2 regions of the Micromonospora sp. NPDC023633 genome follow, and region 2 is predicted to be linked to the other one. Evidence: predicted binding sites of a transcription regulator. Region 2 holds the regulator's gene; the other holds the start of a gene.
The links. The regulator HrcA, encoded in region 2, represses chaperone genes, less so after heat shock. The targets are predictions, from matches to a motif close to GGTTNGCACNCTCNNNNNGAGNGTGCNAACC.
Positions count from the first base shown of each region.

Region 1 (6,990 bases), on a different contig from region 2:
ACCGGCGCCATCGTCAACGACGGGGTGCTGGAGCGCCTCGACGAGGTCACCAAGGTCGGCGAGGCGGTGCTGGAGTCGCGTACGGTCGAGCACCCCGCCTTCCCCGGCGCGGTGGTCCGCACGCCGACGGTGGTCCGGCTGGCGGCCGACGACACCGCGACCTACTCGAAGGAGTGGTTCGGGCCGATCTCGTTCGCCATCGCCACGGACTCCACCACGCACAGCCTGGAGATCCTGCGCTCCACGGTCGGCGAGAAGGGCGCGCTCACCGCGGCGGTCTACTCCACCGACGAGGCGGTCCTCGACGCGGCCGAGGCGGCGGCGATCGAGGTCGGGGTGCACCTGTCCTGCAACCTGACCGGCGGGGTCTTCGTGAACCAGTCGGCGGCCTTCTCCGACTTCCACGGCAGCGGCGCCAACGCGGCGGCCAACTCCGCGCTCACCGACGGCGCCTACGTGGCCAACCGGTTCCGCATCGTGCAGTCCCGCCGCCACGCGTGAGGAGTCCGGCTGCCCGGACCGGCCCCGGAAGGGCCGGTCCGGGCAGCCGCGTCAGGCCGGTCGGCGCATCTGGAGTTCGGTGAGCGCCGGGACGGTGGGGTGTGGGACGCGTACGCCGGTGTCGACGAAGCCCAGCCGCCGGTACGCGCGACAGGCCCGGTCGTTGCCGACCACGACCTCCAGCATCAGTTCGGGGCGCCCGCAGGCCCGGGACCAGGCCGCGACCGCGTCGACCAGGTCGCCGAGGAGGCCGGTGCCCCGCCAGGGCGGGGTGACGTAGACGGCGTACACGACGGTCAGCCCCGCCTCCCCGGGGGCCGCCGTGCCGCCGGCGTGCCCGACGAGCCGGCCGCCCGGGTCCGCGACGAACTGTGCGGTGCCGGGCCCGGCGGAGACGGACGCGATCCGGGCCGCGTAGTCCGCGTGCGGGCGGGCCGCCGCGTCGGCGAGGGTCTCCAGGAAGGCCAGCGGGGCGTCGGCGAGCATCTCCAGCCGCAGGGCCCGCATCCGGGCCGCGTCGCGCGGTCGGACCCGCCGGATCTCCGCCCGCCGCGCCGGTCCCGACCCGTCGGGCGTGCTCGTCATGACGCATCCCTATCACAGCGACGAACACCGATGGCGCTCGGTCGGAATTTGCCCGATTTGCGGTCGTGCGCCGTCGTCACGCTTCGTGTAGCGTGCGATTTCGGTCACCGTTTCAGCGGCTCTCGTCGATCGCCGAGCCGGTGGTCCTCCGGTGCCGGCCCGCCCGGCCTCCGGGGTCGTGGAACGCCGCGCAGAGTGAGGAAGTGCACCGTGGCACAGGGCACCGTGAAGTGGTTCAACTCCGAAAAGGGCTACGGCTTCATCGCCGTCGACGGCGGGCAGGACGTCTTCGTCCACTTCTCGGCGATCGAGATGGACGGCTACAAGGCGCTGGACGACGGCCAGCGGGTCGAGTTCGAGATCGCCCAGGGTCAGAAGGGCCCCCAGGCGGAGCGCGTGCGCGTCATCGCCTGACCGGGCGTTTCTCCCACCCCGGCGGCGGCCGGCCTCCGGACGATCCGGCAGTGGGGCGCCGGGCGGGGTGGCCCGGGGGCCGGGCAGCCGTCAGCCGGCCCGTCCACGGGGGCGGGCTTCGGCGCGGTTGCGCCGGCAGGGAAGGATCGTGAGCCGTTCCAGCCATCGCTGAGGAGGGTTCATGTCCGACCAGCCGCCCCAAGCCGCGCCGCCCCCGGGAGATCCCGACCCCGCCGCGACGCCACCCGGCGGCCCGGCCGCACCGGAGCCCGGCGCCGCCACGCCCCCGGCCAGCGGAGGACCGGCCGTCCCGGGCTACCCCGTCGTTCCGGGCGGCGCGCCGGCGGGCCCGCAGCAGCCGCAGGACTGGGTCTTCCCGCCCACCGGCGGGTACCCGGTCGGCTCCGGCCCGTACGGCGGGCAGCCGTGGTACCCGGGCGCCCCGGTCGCCTACCCCGGGCAGCCGGTCCACGGGTGGTACCCGCCGGGGCACGGCCTCGACCCGGCCGACCCGCTCGTCACCCCGCCCGGCGCCGGCGTCAACGGCTGGTTCAGCCGGTGCGTCGGCGCGGTGCGCCGTGGCTGGCGGCTGCTGCTGCCGATCCTGCTGCTCACCCAGGTGCTGCCGGCCCTCGTGGTGTCGGTGGTCTCGTTGGTCCTCGACCCGACCGCGAAGTGGGAGCAGTCGATGGCCGACGACCCCGCCGCGCTGCCCGACACCTTCGTGACCGACATGGGCGTCATGCTGTCCGTGGTGCTCGGCAGCGCCCTCCTCTTCGGTCTGGTGCAGAGCCTGGGCTGGGCGGCCGGCACCTGGGTGGTCACCCGGCAGGCGGCCGGTCAGCCGGTGAGCATGGGCGCGGCCCTGTCCTACGGGGCGCGCCGGGCCCTGGGCCTCTGGGGCTGGACCCTGCTGATGAGCGTGATCATCACGCTTGGTGTCTGCCTCTGCGTCATTCCCGGCATCTACTTCGCCTTCGCGCTCAGCATGGCCGGCCCGGTCTACCTGTTCGAGCGGCAGCACCCGATCGGCCGTTCCTTCCGGATGTTCCACGACCGGCTCGGTCTGCTGCTCGGCCGGGTGGCGCTGGTGGCGGCGGCGGTGATCGTCGGCAGCGGCGCCGCCGGCATGGTGGAGGGCATCGGCGCGCTGCCGTTCGGCACCACCCCGATGGACTCGCCCGGCACGGCGGTCGGCGTGATCGCGGTGGCGCTGGTGGGCGCGGTGCTGGCCCTGCCGACCCACCTCGCCCAGCTGGTCGGCCTGGTGGTCACGTACGCCGAGCAGCGCGCCCACGAGGGGCCGGTGGACAGCGCGCGGCTGGCCGGTGAACTCGGCTGACCGGGGCGGTCGTGCTTGCACTCGACAGGGGAGAGTGCTAAACAAGTCATTGGCACTCGCATACCGTGAGTGCCAATGGTCGGGGCGGTAGGGCCACGGTCGTAGCGGCGTCCAGACGCGGCTGCGGCACATGGCCGGTCGTCGCGGGCTATCCGGCCCGACCGAGGAGACGTCGTCGTCGCCAGGTGGCGACGTCCCAAGGTGCGTACACCAGGCGGCCCATCCGGGACACACACTCGGGTGGCCCGTGAGTGTCCAGGAGGACAACGCCGTATGGCCAAGATGATCGCGTTCGACGAAGAGGCGCGCCGCGGCCTCGAGCGGGGCATGAACCAGCTCGCCGACGCCGTGAAGGTGACCCTCGGCCCCAAGGGCCGCAACGTCGTCCTCGAGAAGAAGTGGGGTGCCCCCACCATCACCAACGATGGTGTGAGCATCGCCAAGGAGATCGAGCTCGAGGACCCCTACGAGAAGATCGGCGCCGAGCTGGTCAAGGAGGTCGCGAAGAAGACCGACGACGTCGCCGGTGACGGCACGACGACGGCGACCGTCCTGGCCCAGGCCCTGGTCCGCGAGGGCCTGCGCAACGTGGCCGCCGGTGCCAACCCGATCGCCCTGAAGCGGGGCATCGAGGCCGCCGTGGCCAGCGTCTCGGAGGAGCTGCTCAAGCTCGCCAAGGACGTCGAGACCAAGGAGCAGATCGCCTCCACCGCCTCCATCTCCGCCGGTGACACCAGCGTCGGCGAGATCATCGCCGAGGCGATGGACAAGGTGGGCAAGGAAGGCGTCATCACCGTCGAGGAGAGCAACACCTTCGGGCTGGAGCTGGAGCTCACCGAGGGTATGCGCTTCGACAAGGGCTACATCTCGGCCTACTTCATGACCGACCCGGAGCGCATGGAGGCCGTCTTCGACGACCCCTACCTCCTGATCGTCAACAGCAAGATCTCGTCGGTGAAGGACCTGCTCCCGATCCTGGAGAAGGTCATGCAGTCGGGCAAGCCGCTGCTGATCATCGCCGAGGACATCGAGGGCGAGGCCCTGGCCACCCTGGTCGTCAACAAGGTCCGGGGCACCTTCAAGTCGGTCGCCGTCAAGGCGCCGGGCTTCGGTGACCGCCGCAAGGCCATGCTGGCCGACATCGCCATCCTCACCGGTGGCCAGGTCATCAGCGAGGAGGTCGGCCTCAAGCTGGACGCCGTCGGCCTCGACATGCTGGGCCGCGCCCGCAAGGTCGTGGTGACCAAGGACGAGACCACCATCGTCGACGGTGCCGGCGACGCCGAGCAGATCCAGGGCCGGGTCAACCAGATCCGGGCCGAGATCGACCGGAGCGACTCCGACTACGACCGCGAGAAGCTGCAGGAGCGGCTGGCCAAGCTGGCCGGCGGCGTCGCGGTTATCAAGGTCGGCGCGGCCACCGAGGTCGAGCTGAAGGAGCGCAAGCACCGCATCGAGGACGCCGTCCGCAACGCGAAGGCCGCCGTCGAGGAGGGCATCGTCCCGGGTGGTGGCGTCGCGCTGGTCCAGGCCGGCAAGACCGCCTTCGACAAGCTGGACCTGGTCGGCGACGAGGCGACCGGCGCGCAGATCGTCAAGATCGCGCTGGACGCCCCGCTGCGGCAGATCGCCGTCAACGCCGGTCTCGAGGGTGGCGTGGTCGTCGAGCACGTCCGCAACCTCAACCCGGGTCACGGCCTCAACGCCGCCAACGGCGAGTACGTCGACCTGCTGGCCGCGGGCATCATCGACCCGGCCAAGGTGACCCGCTCGGCGCTGCAGAACGCCGCGTCGATCGCGGCGCTCTTCCTCACCACCGAGGCCGTCGTGGCGGACAAGCCGGAGAAGACCCCGGCCGCCCCGGCTGGTCCGGGTGGCGGGGACATGGACTTCTGAGTCCAGCTCCAACGCCGAAAGGGGCGGGCCGCGTCAGCGGTCCGCCCCTTTCGCTGTCACGTCGGCAATGGCCGTTGGTTGCGTCTCTTCTGCGCCCGGTCGTACGGCTGCGGGATCTGCACCGGCTCGTCGACCAGCGTCACCGGCTCGTCGGCCGGCTCGTCGACGCCGGCCATCTCCGCCTGCTGCTCGGCGTCGCCGTAGTCGAGCCGGTCGAACGGCAGAGGGCCGGGGCGTTCGTCGTCCGTGGTCATGGCTGCCTCCTCTACCGAAACGGTAGGGCGCGACGATCACCGATGCGGGCGAATGGCGTTATAAGGATCTATATCCCATTCGCCCCGTTGTCAGGCCCCGAGCGCCTTGCGGTACAGGAAGAAGACGCGTTCGATCCGGGCACCCGCGCTGCCCGAGTAGAAGGGGACCGGCCCCACCCAGCCGATCTGCGCCGCCGTCACGCCCGCCGCCCGCTGGTCGCGCAGGCACCGGCGCAGCAGCACCCCGCCGATCCCCGAGCCCTCGGCCGCCGGGGCGGTGCCCATCGGGCCGAACCAGCTCGGCCGGGACGAGCCGTACGCGGCGAAACCGAGCACCTCGCCGTCGCGTTCGGCCAGGTGACAGCCCGCCCCCTCCCGGCCCACCGAGCCGGCCAGCTCGGCGTCCCAGGCCCCGCCGAAGGTGGCGCGGGCGAACTCCGCCAGCGCCGGCAGGTCGCCCGCCCCGGCGCGGCGGACCGTCACCCCCCGCCCGGCCAGCCGCGCCTCCGCGGGCTCCGTCGGACGCAGCGCGGGCGAGTCGTCGTACGACAGGTCGGCGGTCATGTTCCACGCCGTCCGGTCCTGCCGGTAGCCGAGCGCCAGCGCGGCGCAGACCGCCGGGGTGTAGCGCACGTCGATGCCGGGCCAGGCGTAGTGCGGCGGGTGCCCGGCGAGCAGCACCTCGGCCGCGCCGAGGCCGGCGAACCGCGCCTCGGCGACCGCCAGCAGCGCCCGCCCGACACCCTGCCGCCGCTGCTCCGGCGCCACCGCGACCAGGTCGACGTGACCACGGGCGTCGCCGTCGCCGGCGGCGAGAGAGCCGACGAGTGCGCCCACGAGGCGCCCCTCCCGGTACGCGCCCCACGCGACCACCGGACGATGGGTGGCGGCCCGCGCCCAGAGCGTGTCCACGATCGCTGGCGCCTCGGCCGCGTCCTCCGGCAGGTCGAGTGCCCGCCCGCAGAGCTCCACCACGGCGGGCCGCTGGTCGGGCCCCAGCTCGACGATCTCCAGGTCCATGGACGCCGACCCTAGATCACCGGAGCGTTTCTGTCGGGAAGGGGCCCTGTTGGCGCCGCCCGGCCGGCGGACCGCCGTGAGCGTGGCCGCGACCGACCCGGTCGCGTCAGCCAGCCGGTTTCGGCTTCGGTTCCGGTTCCGGTTCCGGGTCGGGCTCGGGGAGGGTCGGCGCGTCGGTGGGGTAGAGGCCGGCGACGAACCCGTAGACCTGATCGCCGGACCGGGGGATCTGGGCGAAGCGGCGGGCCAGCGCCTGCACCTCGGCCCAGAACGCGCGTACCTCCTCGACCGGGATGCGGGCGTGGACGAGGGTGCAGCGCAGATCGTCGGCGGCGTGGGCCGCGGCGGACTCGGCGACCGCCTCCGCGAGCCCGTTGACGGCGGTCGCGACCCGCTTGTCCTCGGGGCGGGTGAGCGCGCCGATGTAGAGCGTGCGGGCGACCCGGCCGTAGTACCGCTCGTCGATCGCCCGCACCCGCCGGGTCCGCACCACCCGCAGCAGGCCGGCGTCGACGAGCGCGTTCACGTGGTAGGCGACGCTGCTCTTGGGCCGATCGACCGCCCGGGCCAGCTCGGTCACCGTGGCGGCCCGCTCCAGGAGCAGCTCCAGGAGGGTTGCGCGCAGGGGATCGGCCAGCGCGCGGAGCTGCGCGGGCGCGGTGACCACGAGCATCTCGTCGAGGTCGTAGTCCGGGATCCGCTCATTGCTCGACATTTCTCGACCGTTCTAGAATCATGGATCATTCGATCGTTGTCGTCTGTTGACAGGAGTGTAGAGATGGCCGACGTCGTCCTGTTCCACCACCTGCGCGGGGTCACCGACGGGGTGCGCGAGTTCGCCGAACGGTTGCGGGCCGGCGGGCACACCGTGCACACGCCGGACCTGTTCGACGGCGAGCGACCGGCGACCCTCGACGAGGGCTTCGCGCTGACGAAGCGCATCGGGGGCGAGGTGCTCCGCGAGCGCGCCGACCGCGC
Region 1 is NZ_JBFABB010000174.1:1,867-8,856, forward strand. Features, by position in the region: gene paaN (phenylacetic acid degradation protein PaaN) at 1-501, shown strand, start outside; gene AB0G13_RS31680 (GNAT family N-acetyltransferase) at 553-1,086, opposite strand; gene AB0G13_RS31685 (cold-shock protein) at 1,297-1,500, shown strand; gene AB0G13_RS31690 (hypothetical protein) at 1,682-2,842, shown strand; gene groL (chaperonin GroEL) at 3,116-4,738, shown strand; gene AB0G13_RS31700 (hypothetical protein) at 4,795-4,992, opposite strand; gene AB0G13_RS31705 (GNAT family N-acetyltransferase) at 5,083-6,012, opposite strand; gene AB0G13_RS31710 (helix-turn-helix domain-containing protein) at 6,119-6,727, opposite strand; gene AB0G13_RS31715 (dienelactone hydrolase family protein) at 6,791-6,990, shown strand, end outside.
Region 1: the regulator HrcA is predicted to act here: its motif matches at 2,890-2,920, upstream of groL (chaperonin GroEL).

Region 2 (6,990 bases):
TTCCACAGGTGGCTGCCCGGGATCACCTTGGTGGCGCCCCGGCCCTTCTCCGACAGGTCGGACAGGACGTAGGCCACCTTGAGCGAGAACATCGGCCGGGGCAGGTTCGGGTCCATCGTCTCCGGGTCGGAGTTCTGCCGGTACCCGTCCTGGTGCCACCCCCAGTAGGGCTTCTCCGGCTCCGCCGCCGGCGGGGTGACGTCCAGGTGGTTGTGGTGGGTGTAGATGTTCCAGCCGGCCAGGCCCCACATGTACGGGAAGGCGATCGGGTGGGTCAGCAGGTCGCCGAAGAGCTCGTCGCGCTCCAGGAAGCCCAGCAGGTGCAGGGTGCCGTCCTTGGTGGTGGTGCCCTTCGCCTTCTCCTCGGCGTAGACGCGGTCCACCGCCGCCTCCAGCGCCGCCCGGTGGTCCTCCGTCAGGACGTTGCGCAGCAGGAGGAAGCCCTGCTCGTGGAACTCCTTGCGGTCGGTGTCACTGATCGGTTCGTAACCGGTCCGGTCGCCGTAGTCGAACACTTCGACGTACCCCTCCCCATGAGGCGAAACCATTGCTGGCACAGGCCGCCGATCGTAACCCGCTGGTTTCGGGGCGGGGTACTGCCCAGCACGATATGCGACCGTTGTCCGGACTCTGGGGAGCGACATGGTGGCGATGCGTCACGGGCCTGCCGTGCGACGTGGCGTATCTCCGGGAATGCCGGTTTACGCGATGACTGCCGGTAGGGAGATCGGGGGTCACTACGCCTCGGCGAAGACCTCCGCGACGACCCGCCCGGCGGTCGGGGCCTCGTCGGTCCGGTTCCAGGTGCCGTCGCGGGCCGTCCACTCCAGGTCGCCGAAGCGCACCCGCTTCACGCCGTGGTCCTGGGCGTGGGAGACCAGCCAGTGCGCGTACCGCCAGCCCCGGCGCTCGTCGGCGGCCGGGACCGTCAGGCCCGTCAGGTCCGCCGCGGTGCTCGCGCCGGCCAGGCCCCAGTCCAGCAGGAGGCCGCGGGTCAGCGCGCTCGCCGCGGCCTCGCCGCGCATCGCCGGGTCGCGGCCCACCGTGCAGGCGACCGCGCCGGTGGCGTGCCCGACCAGGGCCCGGGTCAGCACCTCGGACTCGTCCGCCCACTTCTGGTACGCCTCCGGGAAGGCCGAGCGCTGCACCTTCTGCGCCGCGTCGGTGACCCGCATCCGCTCCCAGCCGCGCACCTTCTTCAGCCCGGAGTAGAACTTCCCGGCCGCGTAGCGGGGGTCGCGGATCTGCTCCGGGGTGCCCCAACCCTGGCTCGGGCGCTGCTGGAACAGCCCGATCGAGTCGCGGTCGCCGCCGGCGAGGTTGCGCAGGCCGGATTCCTGGTAGGCGGTGGCCAGCGCGACGACGACGGCCCGCTCGGGCATCTTCCGCTGGATGCCGATGGCCGCGATCGTCGCCGCGTTGGCCATCTGGTCGGGGTCCAGGGCGACCCGACCGTCCGCCTGTACCGTGCACGTCCGGCTGGCCAGGGGCAGGCGCAACTGCCCGCCCATCTGCCGGATGACGATCCAGATCCCGACCGCGGCGAGGACGACGAGGACGACACCGCCCGCCACGACTGCCCGAGTACGCACCCACACCCCCTGATCGACAGTCCGACAAGCGTACGTCCCCCGTGGTGCCTTCCGGGTCGTCCGACCGGTTCTCCACGACCGTCGGGCGTGGCACCGGCCGGCGCTACCGGTTGGCGCCCGCCGCGGCGTCGCCGTCGGCGGCGGGCACCCAGCGCGCCGGCCGCTTCTCCCGGAACGCCAGGACGCCCTCGCGCCCCTCCTCCGACAGGAAGTACCCGGTCGAGAGGGCGGACAGCCCGGCGATCTCCGTCCGCAGGTCCGCGGCGGGCGGCCGGCGCAGCAACTGCTTCGCCCCGGCCAGCGCGCCCGGTGCCCCCCGCACCAGAGAGTCGCAGTACCCCGCAACCGCCGCGTCCAGTCCGTCCGCCGGCACGGCGGCGGTGACGAGGCCGATCTCGGCCGCCCGCCGGCCGTCGAAGGTGTCGCCGGTCAGGTAGAGCTCGGCCGCCGCGCGGGGGTGCAGCCGGGGCAGCACGGTCGCGGAGATCACCGCCGGCACCACGCCGATCCGCACCTCGGTGAAGGCGAACGTCGCCTCCCGCGCGCAGACCGCCAGGTCGGCCGCCGCGATGAGGCCGAGGCCGCCGGCCCGCGCCGGGCCGGCCACCCTCGCCACCACGGGCTTCGGGCACTCCCAGACCGCCGCGAGCACGTCGCCGAGCAGCCCGGCCGGCACGGTCCCGCTGGCGTACGCGGCGGCGGTCTCCTTGAGGTCCGCCCCGGAACAGAAGACGGGGCCCGTGTGGTCGAGCACGATCACGCGTACGGCGTCGTCGGCGACCGCCTCGGCGAGGCCGGCCAGCAGCTGGGTCATCAGCGGCGTGGAGAGCGCGTTGCGGTTGTGCGGGCTGTCCAGGGTGAGGGTGGTCACCCCACGGGCCGTGGCGGCCCGCACGAGCACGTCGGGAGAGGTCATGCCGGGCACACTAGTGGCCATGCCCGGCGTCCTTCCAGAAGGCGAAACCGTCCCGGTCGACGGCTCGCTGCCCGCCACCGCCACCCGTGCCGTCGGCGCGCGCGGCTTCGGCGTGTACGTGCACGTCCCGTTCTGCGCCAGCCGCTGCGGCTACTGCGACTTCAACACGTACACCGCCGCCGAGCTGGGCGGCGGGGCGAGCCGGGAGGACTACGCCGACACCGTGCTGGCCGAGCTGGCGCTCGCCCGCCGGGTGCTGGGCGACGCCCCGCCGCCCCGCGTCGACACGGTCTTCGTCGGCGGCGGCACCCCGACCCTGCTCCCCGCCGACGACCTGGCCCGGATCCTCGACGGCATCGACCGCACCTGGGGGCTCGCGGCCGACGCCGAGGTGACCACCGAGGCCAACCCGGAGTCGGTCACGCCGGAGTCGCTGAGGGTGCTGCGGGCCGCCGGCTACACCCGGATCTCGCTGGGCATGCAGTCCGCCGCGCCGGGGGTGCTGGCGATCCTCGACCGCACGCACAGCGCCGGCCGGGCCGTCGCCGCCGCCCGCGAGGCGCGCGACGCCGGGTTCGACCACGTCAACCTGGACCTGATCTACGGCACCCCGGGGGAGACCGAGGCGGACTTCGCCGCCTCGCTCGACCAGGTCGTCGCCGCCGGGGTGGACCACGTCAGCGCGTACGCCCTGATCGTGGAGGACGGCACCCGGCTGGCCGCCCGGATGCGGCGCGGCGAGCTGCCGTACCCCTCCGACGACGTCGCCGCGGACCGCTACCTCGCCGCGGAGGCCGCCCTGGGCGCGGCCGGTCTGTCCTGGTACGAGGTGTCGAACTGGGCCCGCGACGAGGCGGCCCGGTGCCGGCACAACCTGCTCTACTGGACCGGCGCCGACTGGTGGGGGCTCGGCCCGGGGGCGCACAGCCACGTCGGCGGCGTGCGCTGGTGGAACGTCAAGCACCCCACGACGTACGCGAAGCGGCTGGCCGCGGGCGACTCGCCCGGCCTGGCCCGCGAGGTGCTCACGGCCGACGAGGCGCACATGGAGGACGTCATGCTCCGGCTGCGCCTCGCCTCCGGGCTGCCCCTGGACGCCCTCGACGACGCCGGCCGGGCCGGCGCCGCGCGGGCCCTCGCCGACGGGCTGCTGGCCGCCGACGAGCACGCGGCCGGCCGGGCCGTGCTGACCCTGCGGGGCCGGCTGCTCGCCGACGCGGTCGTCCGTGACCTGCTGCCCTGAACCGCGTGCCGGGGCCGGCCGGGGGAGCGGCCGACCCGGGTCACCTGGTGAAGCCGTAGGTCATCGGGTAGCGGTAGAGCACGCCCTCGTTGGCCTTGACCCCACCGACGATGCCGAAGATCAGCGGCACCAGCCAGACGAGCATCGGGACGAAGAACAGCACCCCGCAGGTGATCAGCGTGACCACCCAGCTCAGCACCCCGACGATCGTCCAGGTGAGCTGGAAGTTCAGCGCCGCGACGGCGTGCGCGCGGGCGGTCGGCGACTGCTGCCCCCGCGCCATCAGCGCGATGAGCGGCGCCAGCCAGCCGAGCAGGCCGCCGCCGACGATCACGCCGAGCGCGCCGCCGAAGTGGGCGATCAGGGCCCAGTTCTTGTCGTCGTTGCTGGCGTAGCCGCCCGTCGGCGGGCCGTAGCCGCCGCCAGCGGGATAGCCGGCCCCCGGCGGGTAGCCGCCGGGCGGGGGGTAGCCGCCGGGCGGGGGATAGCCGCCCGACGGCGGTTGGTCGCCGGTGGGCGGCGGATAGTCACCGGGTGGAGGATGGCTGCCCGGGCCCGGCGCCCCGGACAGTGGTGCGGTGGGGTCGCCGGAGCCGGCGTGGCCGGGAAACCCCGACGGAGCGGTCGGGTCCGGCGGGAAGCCGGGGTCCCCCGCTCCGGGAGGGCGAGGTGGTTCAGTCATGGAGGTCACGGTAGGGGCAGCCGGCAAGGCCGCACCAGCGTGACACCGGCGTGGACGCCCGGACGACCGGTCCCCGGGGCCGTCGGGCGGACCCGCACGGTCGCCGATCGGACTGATCGCCCCAGGTCGATCATCGCGTCGGCGGCCCCGCCGACGTAGACTGGCACTCGCTACAGTCGAGTGCCAGCAGCCCGCCCGGTCCCCCGCGTGCGGGGCCGACGTGCGACAGGAGGTGGGGAGGATGGGTCTCGACGACCGCAAGCTCGCCGTGCTGCGCGCGATCGTCGAGGACTACGTCGCCACGCAGGAGCCCGTCGGCAGCAAGGCGCTGGTCGAGCGGCACCAGCTGGGGGTCTCACCGGCGACCGTCCGCAACGACATGGCCGTGCTGGAGGAGGAGGGCTACATCCGCCAGCCGCACACCAGCGCCGGCCGGGTGCCCACCGACCGGGGCTACCGGCTCTTCGTGGACCGGCTGTCCCGGGTGAAGCCGCTCAGCCCGGCCGAGCGCCGGGCGATCGAGCGTTTCCTGGTCGGCGCCGTCGACCTCGATGACGTGGTGCACCGCACCGTCCGCCTGCTGGCGCAACTCACCCGGCAGGTCGCCGTCGTGCAGTACCCGAGCCTGGCCCGCTCCTCGGTGCGCCATCTGGAGCTGGTGCCGATCTCCACCACCCGGCTGATGCTGGTCATGATCGCCGACACCGGCCGGGTCGAGCAGCGGCTCGTCGAGCTGCCCGCGCCGATCCCCGCCGACGACGTCACGGACCTGCGCCGGCTGGTCAACGAGAAGCTGGTCGGCACCCGGCTGTCGGAGACCCCGCCGCTGGTGCAGGCGCTGGTCGAGGAGTCGGTGCCGCACCTGCGGCCGGCCATGACCACCCTCTCCACCGTGCTGCTGGAGACGCTGATCGAGCGGCACGAGGAGCGGATCGCGCTGGCCGGCACGGCCAACCTCACCCGTGGGGGCCTGCTCGACTTCCAGGGCTCCCTGCGCCCCATCCTGGAGGCGCTGGAAGAGGAGGTCGTCATGCTCAAGCTCATCGGCGAGGCGGAGCCGAGCACGACCCGGGTTCTGATCGGCGACGAGAACGAGATCGACAACCTGCGCGCCGCCTCGGTGGTCAGCACCGGCTACGGGCCGGGCACGACCAGCGTCGGTGGCCTCGGTGTGCTCGGGCCGACCCGGATGGACTACCCCGGCACCATCGCCACGGTGCGGGCCGTGGCACGCTACGTGGGCGAGCTGCTGGCCCAGAACTGACCAGTCAGGGCCGACGGCCGGCTCCGGCCGCCGACCGGCGCAACGCGAGACGAACATGAGGACACGGAACGCAGTGGCCAGGGACTACTACGGCATTCTCGGGGTGAGCCGGGAAGCCTCCGACGACGAGATCAAGCGCGCCTACCGCAAGCTGGCGCGGCAGTTCCACCCGGACGTGAATCCGGATCCGGAGGCCCAGGAGAAGTTCAAGGACATCAACGCCGCGTACGAGGTCCTCTCGGACGACCGGAAACGGCAGATCGTCGACCTGGGCGGCGACCCGCTCGCCCCCGGCGGCGGGGGTGCGGGTGGCCCGGGCGGCCCCGGCGGCGCCGGGCCGTTCGTCGGCTTCCAGGACATCATGGACGCGTTCTTCGGCGGCGCGGCCGGCGGTTCGCGGGGTCCGCGACCGCGGACCCGGCCCGGCGCGGACGCGATCCTGCGGCTGGAGCTGGACCTGCACGAGACCGCGTTCGGCGTCGAGGCGCCGATCACCGTCGACACCGCCGTGCTCTGCACCACCTGCTCGGGCGCCGGCACGGCGGCCGGCACCCATCTGGCCACCTGTGAGGCGTGCGCCGGCCGGGGCGAGGTGCAGTCCGTGCAGCGCACCTTCCTCGGTCAGGTGGTCTCCGCCCGGCCGTGCACGGTCTGCCAGGGCTATGGCACCACCATCCCGCACCCGTGCCCGACCTGCGCCGGCGACGGCCGCGTCCGCACCCGGCGTTCGCTGACCGTCAAGATCCCGGCCGGTGTCGAGGACGGCATGCGCATCCGCCTCGCCCAGCAGGGCGAGGTCGGCCCGGGCGGCGGCACGGCCGGCGACCTCTACGTGGAGATCCACGAGCGGCCGCACGACGTCTACTCCCGCAAGGGCGACGACCTGCACTGCCGGGTCACGGTGCCGATGACCGCGGCGGCCCTCGGCACCCGGCTGACCATCAAGACGCTGGACAGCGAGGAGACGGTCGACGTCAAGGCCGGCACCCAGCCGGGCAGCACCCTGCGGCTGCGCGCCCGAGGCGTGCCGCACCTGCGCGGCACCGGCCGGGGCGACCTCTACGTCCACCTCGACGTGCGCACCCCCACCAAGCTCGACGCCGACCAGGAGAAGATGCTGCGCGACTTCGCCAAGACCCGGGGCGAGGAGGTCGCCGAGCTCACCAAGCAGGGCGGCTTCTTTTCCCGGATGCGCGACGCCTTCAACGGCCACGCCTGACCGGCCTGACCGCCCCGGCGCCCGCCGGGGCGGCTAGCCTGATCGTCGTGTCCGCGCCGCTGTTCCTGGTCGAC
Region 2 is NZ_JBFABB010000025.1:25,761-32,750, reverse strand. Features, by position in the region: gene AB0G13_RS10690 (phytanoyl-CoA dioxygenase family protein) at 1-548, opposite strand, end outside; gene AB0G13_RS10685 (hypothetical protein) at 738-1,598, opposite strand; gene AB0G13_RS10680 (enoyl-CoA hydratase-related protein) at 1,696-2,508, opposite strand; gene hemW (radical SAM family heme chaperone HemW) at 2,528-3,751, shown strand; gene AB0G13_RS10670 (DUF4870 domain-containing protein) at 3,792-4,433, opposite strand; gene hrcA (heat-inducible transcriptional repressor HrcA) at 4,675-5,697, shown strand; gene dnaJ (molecular chaperone DnaJ) at 5,771-6,916, shown strand; gene AB0G13_RS10655 (16S rRNA (uracil(1498)-N(3))-methyltransferase) at 6,964-6,990, shown strand, end outside.